3 regions of the Vibrio sp. YT-19(2023) genome follow, and region 2 is predicted to be linked to each of the others. Evidence: riboswitches for the same ligand, from Rfam matches in the RefSeq annotation. Region 2 holds a riboswitch; each other region holds the start of a gene.

Region 1 (2,267 bases), on a different contig from region 2:
GATTTGAAAAATGCAGAGCAAATCGATTATGTGTTTGAGTGGGAGGGGGCGATCACTCCTGCTGATAAATCGGGCAAAGCGATACCTAAGTTCTGGCTGATGAACAAACGGGCTTGGGAGGGAATGAGCAAAGATAATATTCCAGCGCCGCTTTCAACATTGGAGATGGGAAAAACCTATATCTTCAACCTAAAGAACGTCACCCAATATCATCATCCTATTCATCTTCATGGACACACATTTACGGTTCTTGAGTTAGATGGCAAAAAACTCGACGAACCGTTTCATACCGATACGGTCTTGCTTGGAAATAACGGCAGTGCGAAAGCGGCATTTGTTGCAGATAACCCTGGACGTTGGATGTACCATTGTCATGTGATCGAACACATGAAGACGGGTTTGATGGGCTACATCGAAGTAAAGTGACTCCTGTAACTTTTAAAATCTTGATAAGTTTTAAGCGCTATACTTTGCTGAATTCTAAGATTGTATAATCACTATTGCCGTAAATTTGATTACAATGTCGCCATTAACTTTTCTGGGGGAATTATGGGACAACTATCCGTTTTGGGTTTTATTGCATTGGGTGGTGCATTTGGTGCATGTTCTCGTTACTTAATTTCTGAACTTTGTGTCATTTTATTGGGGCGTGGTTTTCCATATGGTACGTTAACCGTTAACGTTGTTGGCTCATTTATGATGGGCTTATTGATAGCAGCTTTCGATAGTGAACTTTTGGCAACGGAACCTTGGCGACAAGTGATTGGCTTGGGTTTTTTAGGGGCACTAACGACGTTTTCCACCTTCTCGATGGATAATGTGTTGCTTATGCAGCAGGGCGCTTTCTTTAAGATGGGGTTGAACGTATTGTTGAATGTCGTGTTAAGTATTTCAGCTGCGTGGATAGGCTTTCAATTATTGATGCGCAGCTAGCAAAGTAGTTAAAAATTGAACAGGTCGGCTTGGTTTCACCAAGCCGTTTTTATATACTGACATCACTTGTCGGAGTGCCATAAGGCTGAGACCGTTAATTCGGGATCCGTTGAACCTGATCAGATTAGAATCTGCGAAGGGAACAAGAGAAGATATTCACACCGGAGTTCTTTCTGGTTGATCTATCAAAAGTCGAATGTTGTTACAGGCAAATATCGTAAGCTTTAACTAGCCTTAATTTGACTCCTCTTGTCGCATCTATCCGCCAAGCATTTTTATCCAATTACTTTTTATCTAGTATAACAAAGCAAGGAAAAATGCTATGTCGAGTCGCAAACAAGCGAGACTGGAAGCAAAACAGTTCATTGATACACTCTCGGTACAACCGTACCCCAATTCAAGCAAAGTCTACGTAGAAGGCTCACGTCCAGATATTCGTGTGCCAATGCGTGAAATATCACTCGCTGATAGCCTTATTGGGGGCACAAAAGAAGCGCCTATATTCGAACCTAATGAGCCAGTACGCGTTTACGATACGTCGGGTGTATACACAGATCCAGAGCACACCATAGACCTCTATAACGGCTTACCTAAGCTGAGAGAAGGGTGGATTGAAGAGCGCGCCGATACTGAGCTACTTGATGAAGTAAGCTCGGTGTACACCAAAGAACGCTTAGAAGACGAAACACTAGACGATCTTCGTTACGGTAATCTACCACGTATTCGACGTGCCAAAGATGGCCATTGTGTGACTCAATTGCACTATGCTCGCAAAGGTATTATTACCCCAGAAATGGAATATATCGCGCTGCGTGAAAACATGGGGCGTGCCAAGTATCGCGATGAAGTGCTGAATCAACAGCATCCGGGTCAAAGCTTCGGAGCGAACCTACCAAAAGATATTACCGCCGAATTCGTGCGCAAAGAAGTCGCCGAAGGTCGCGCTATTATCCCTTCCAATATTAACCACCCAGAATCCGAACCAATGATCATTGGACGTAACTTTTTGGTCAAAGTGAACGCCAACATCGGTAACTCATCGGTCACTTCTTCGATTGAGGAAGAAGTAGAGAAGCTCGTTTGGGCGACACGTTGGGGTGGAGATACCGTTATGGATCTCTCTACTGGACGTAACATCCACGAAACTCGCGAGTGGATTCTACGTAACAGTCCGGTTCCGATCGGTACCGTTCCAATGTACCAAGCGCTTGAGAAAGTGAACGGTGTTGCGGAAAACCTTAACTGGGAAGTGATGCGCGATACCCTGATTGAGCAAGCAGAGCAGGGCGTTGACTACTTCACTATCCATGCCGGTTTACTACTTCGTTATGTGC
Region 2 (2,267 bases):
CAGACACATCAAGTGAAGGGGCTTGAACAATCAAAGCACCTAGGGCAGAAATAACAAAGGTCGCGATGATCATCGCGACCCCTAAACCTATTTTTGGAACAGAATTCAAAGGTAAAACCTATCTCATTCAGATGAGGATGGAAACGTCAGCTAAAACGTCAATGCGCTTTGCCATTCGCGAATCCAAGACTTACGCATTTTTGCCACTTCATCAGCACTAAAGCTCAACGACTTGCTTGGAACACTCAAAGTTTCAAAACCTTTAGGTAACTCAACGTCAGTGACTGGGTACATCCAGTTACCCGTTGGCATCGCCGATTGGAACTCATCACTTAAAATGAAACTCATAAATTGATCAGCAAGTTCTGAATTTTTTGCCCCTTTCACTTTGGCGGCTACTTCAACTTGCATGTAGTGGCCTTCAGCAAAATTCGCCGTAGCAAACTTCGAATCGTTTTCCGCAATTAAGTGGTACGCAGGTGAAGTGGTGTAAGAAAGCACTAAATCGGACTCACCATTGAGGAACATAGAATACGCCTCAGACCAACCTTTCGTGACCGTTACGGTTTTGCTCGCTAGCTTCTGCCACGCTTGCGTCACATCGTCGCCATAAATAGATTTCATCCATAGCATTAAGCCTTGGCCCGGCGTTGAAGTCCGCGGATCTTGGTAAATCACTTTCAGATCGTCGCGCGTTTCCACCAGCTCTTTCATGCTTTTCGGCGGATTAGCCAGTTTCTCTTTGTTGTACACAAACGCGAAGTAGCCGTAATCGTACGGTACAAACGTCGTGTCACTCCAACCGTTTGGTAACACTGTGTTAGCCGTATCCACATTGTGCTCGGCAAGCAGACCGGTTTTCTTCGCTTCTGCCATCAGATTGTTATCCAAACCTAATACGATGTCCGCTTTGCTATTACCGCCTTCAAGACGAAGACGATTCAGAATCGACACACCATCGTCCAACGCTACGAAGTTAACGTCACAGCCACATTTTGCTTCAAAAGCTTGCTCGATTTTAGGACCCGGCCCCCAATCTGCGGCAAAAGAGTCGTAGGTATAGATGGTTAATGTGTTTTCAGCGGCAAACGCTGAAGTAGAGGTGATTGCAGCTAGGGCAATCAGATTTAGAGTAGGTTTCACTGCTCGCTCTCCATGAGTATTTCAGAGAAATAAGTTGAGCGGCACAGGGTTTGAGGCGGCTATTAAGGACTTCCAATATCCAGACTCAATTCCTACGCCAGCATTATCTGGTTCAGGTAATACGGGTCCCTAGTTAAACACTTAGGTCTCAGCGCCCCAATGCATTGATTGACTCAATGCTAAATGGGTTTGCTCCCCGATGAGTTGGATGGATTGTAAAGGTATTTGAGTGGTTACACAATCAGCTCACGAGCGCTGGTCATAACCCCAACGAGGCACCAAACCTTGCTCAATACCTAAGTGGTCAAGAATTCTCGCCACCATAAAATCCACTAAGTCTTCAATACTCTTTGGCTGATGATAGAAGCCTGGAGCTGCTGGCATGATGGTGACGCCCATTTGCGACAGTTTGTGCATGTTCTCCAGATGTAGCGTTGAAAATGGTGTTTCGCGAACCACGAGCAACAACTGCCCGCGCTCTTTCATTACTACATCAGCGGCCCGTTCGATCAAGTTGTCCGACATACCATGTGCTATGGCTGCAACGCTTCCCGCAGAGCATGGGCAAACCACCATTTGCTTGGGTGCAGCAGAACCAGAGGCAACCGGCGAGAACCAATCGTCTTTACCGCAAACGGTGATGTTATTTCGATTGCAGTTCAGGTGCTCTACCAATGCTTGCTGCGCTGCTTCTGGACCACTTGGCAGCTTAAGATTATGCTCGGTTGCCATCACAACACGAGCTGCCGAAGAAATCAGAACGTAGACATGATAATCCGCCGCAACCAAGCATTCTAAAAGACGAAGGCCGTAGGGAGCACCAGAAGCGCCCGTTAATGCCAACGTGATGGCTTTTTTATGAGAGGGTTGTGTTTTGTTTTGCATATCAATCAGGCTTTTTGTTTTAACTGCTCAAGAAGTTTTCCGTGAATACCACCAAAGCCACCGTTGCTCATGACTAGAATTTGGTCACCTGGTCGCGCACGTTCGACGATCTTGGCTACAAAGTTATCTATATCCGCATCGACAAACGCTGGCTGTGTGCATTGGTCGGCAATGTCTTGCACAGACCACTCGATATTATCTGGCTGGAACAAGAAGACTTCATCTGCACTGTGTAGTGA
Region 3 (2,267 bases), on a different contig from region 2:
ATGGACAAGCATCCGCGCCAAGTTTTACTAACGCTTGCTGCGCGATAGTTTGACCTAGCTCTTTGGCATCAAGCTGTTCACTGAATTCCCAACCAGCAAGAGCGCCAGGACCTTCCATACCAGAAGACTGCTCATTACCTTTTTGCGCGACAGTGTTACCAGCAACACGAATGTAGTGGCGAGTATCGTCAACGTGTAGGCCTTCTGAGTTGAAGATAGACACTTGCTGTTCGCGCTGAAGCACGCTGCCAATAAACTGGCTGATATGTTCACTCTCTGCACGTGCTGCTTGGTCAACTTTCAATAGAAACGCGATTTTTGAATCTAGGTTAGCATCCTTACCTAGCGGCATGCGGCAACCATGTTGTATTGGGTAGCGGTTCAGATTGAGAGAACCTGCTGACGCGATTTGCTCACGCTTATCTTTTGCAGCAAGCAGTGAGGTTACGCGTTTAAGTTCAGTTTCATCTGTGCTGTTGGTGTAACCGTAAAGCACTTTATGACCGAAGAAGAGACGAATACCGATACCAAAATCGATACCCGAGTTAACCTTGTCCACCTCACCAGATGCGATCTGGACAGTGTTGGTTTGGTGATGTTCAACGAATAGTTCAGCGAAATCAGCCCCCAAAAAGAGCGCATGATCGATCACTGACTTCGCTGTTACAGAATTAAGCATGAAGTCTCCTTGCTCGATGATCGTCTTAGCCTTCCTAATTAACTGTGAAAAAGTTCAACAAAGTTAAATTGGCAACACGTTAAATTTTAACAGTTTTTTAACCTTGTTTTGTGCTAATCCTTGCTTAACGAGACCACGATTATTTATTAAATATTCCAGGTTCTGCTCATTCACCAGAGCGTTGCACTAGTAAATTCCACCCAGCAAACCATTTAGGTGCTTACTTTATCACTCACCTCGCATAATTGAATACTCATTATAATGACGCTCAAAAAACGTATCCCTTCCGCAATGGTCCTGCTATCATCCGAACGAAATAGTCGGGGGGCCACACGACAAGTGTTGGCTGAGATCGAAATTCGAGACCCGTTGAACCTGATTCAGTTAGCACTGACGTAGGGAACTATGCACACTTTGCCTTTCGTCGCCCCTCTTAGGTAAGCGATAGCGATCGAAAAATCGATCTATCTGCAATGGTCAAAGTCAGTTCCTATACGTCTTGTAGTAGGAGCGACCATGACGCAGCAATCACAACCTCATTCACATCAAACGCCAGCCTTGCCTACCCCTATCGTATTGACCATCGCGGGCTCAGACAGTGGTGGCGGTGCAGGTATTCAAGCTGACATCAAAGCGATGTCCGCAACTGGTAGCTTTGCCTGCTCAGTGATTACCGCCATCACCTCACAAAACACTCAAGGCGTCTCTGCGATTTTCCCAATTCCTCTCGACCATGTAGAGAGTCAACTCGATGCGGTATTCACCGACCTCAACATCGTTGCAGTAAAAGTGGGCATGCTGGCCGATTCCAACATCATCAAAGTCGTTGCTGACAAAATTAAACAATACCAGCCAAAACACCTCGTGATTGACCCTGTAATGGTGGCCACCAGCGGCGATCTATTACTGGAACAGTCGGCAATCAGCACTTTAAAAGAAGAATTGATTCCGCTCGCAGACATCATTACCCCTAACCTACCCGAAGGCGCAGCATTGACGGGTAAGCCAATGCCTCAATCAGAATCTGAAATGAACGATATGATTACCGACCTTCGTGCGCTTGGCGCCAAAGCTATTCTGCTCAAAGGCGGTCACCTTGAAGAAAATGAAAACAGCAACGATCTGCTTATCATGCAAGACAGTGCCGAGTTAATTAGCGCCAAGCGATTTCCAACCAAAAACACCCATGGCACAGGCTGTACACTTTCTTCCGCCATTGCGTCTTATCTTGGCCAAGGCAACAACCTACACAAAGCGGTGCACCTGGGTAAGCAGTACATCAGCCAAGCTATCGCGCACGCTGATGAATTGGATGTAGGTAAAGGCCATGGCCCTGTGAACCACTTTTTTGCGGGTCATACTTATGTTCGCTAACGCGATTGGCATTCAGCTTTCCGATGCTAGTCTGCGATACAAAGACAGCCAAACACCAACGCTAGCAGGGTTGAGTATGACTATTCCTGCTAATCAATGGACAGTGTTACTTGGTCGCAGTGGCTGCGGAAAAACGACGATCCTTCGTTATCTAGCGGGTTTGTTAGACGACAAAGTCGAATGGCATGGCGAGTTAACGACCACGGATGGCATC

What was found. Region 2 has a riboswitch for thiamine pyrophosphate ahead of thiB (thiamine ABC transporter substrate binding subunit). Riboswitches for the same ligand answer to the same signal wherever they lie in the genome.
Region 1: another riboswitch for thiamine pyrophosphate. It lies ahead of thiC (phosphomethylpyrimidine synthase ThiC); the one in region 2 lies ahead of thiB (thiamine ABC transporter substrate binding subunit).
Region 3: another riboswitch for thiamine pyrophosphate. It lies ahead of thiD (bifunctional hydroxymethylpyrimidine kinase/phosphomethylpyrimidine kinase); the one in region 2 lies ahead of thiB (thiamine ABC transporter substrate binding subunit).

The regions. Positions count from the first base shown of each region.
Region 1 is NZ_JAWOQN010000042.1:1,277-3,543, forward strand. It holds gene R7E78_RS21510 (multicopper oxidase family protein) at 1-426, shown strand, start outside; gene crcB (fluoride efflux transporter CrcB) at 550-933, shown strand; TPP riboswitch at 994-1,092, shown strand; gene thiC (phosphomethylpyrimidine synthase ThiC) at 1,256-2,267, shown strand, end outside.
Region 2 is NZ_JAWOQN010000016.1:60,781-63,047, reverse strand. It holds gene thiP (thiamine/thiamine pyrophosphate ABC transporter permease ThiP) at 1-109, opposite strand, end outside; gene thiB (thiamine ABC transporter substrate binding subunit) at 151-1,143, opposite strand; TPP riboswitch at 1,216-1,352, opposite strand; gene R7E78_RS13635 (flavin prenyltransferase UbiX) at 1,390-2,028, opposite strand; gene mpl (UDP-N-acetylmuramate:L-alanyl-gamma-D-glutamyl-meso-diaminopimelate ligase) at 2,034-2,267, opposite strand, start outside.
Region 3 is NZ_JAWOQN010000028.1:52,368-54,634, reverse strand. It holds gene R7E78_RS18615 (TldD/PmbA family protein) at 1-679, opposite strand, end outside; TPP riboswitch at 991-1,098, shown strand; gene thiD (bifunctional hydroxymethylpyrimidine kinase/phosphomethylpyrimidine kinase) at 1,196-2,053, shown strand; gene R7E78_RS18605 (ABC transporter ATP-binding protein) at 2,043-2,267, shown strand, end outside.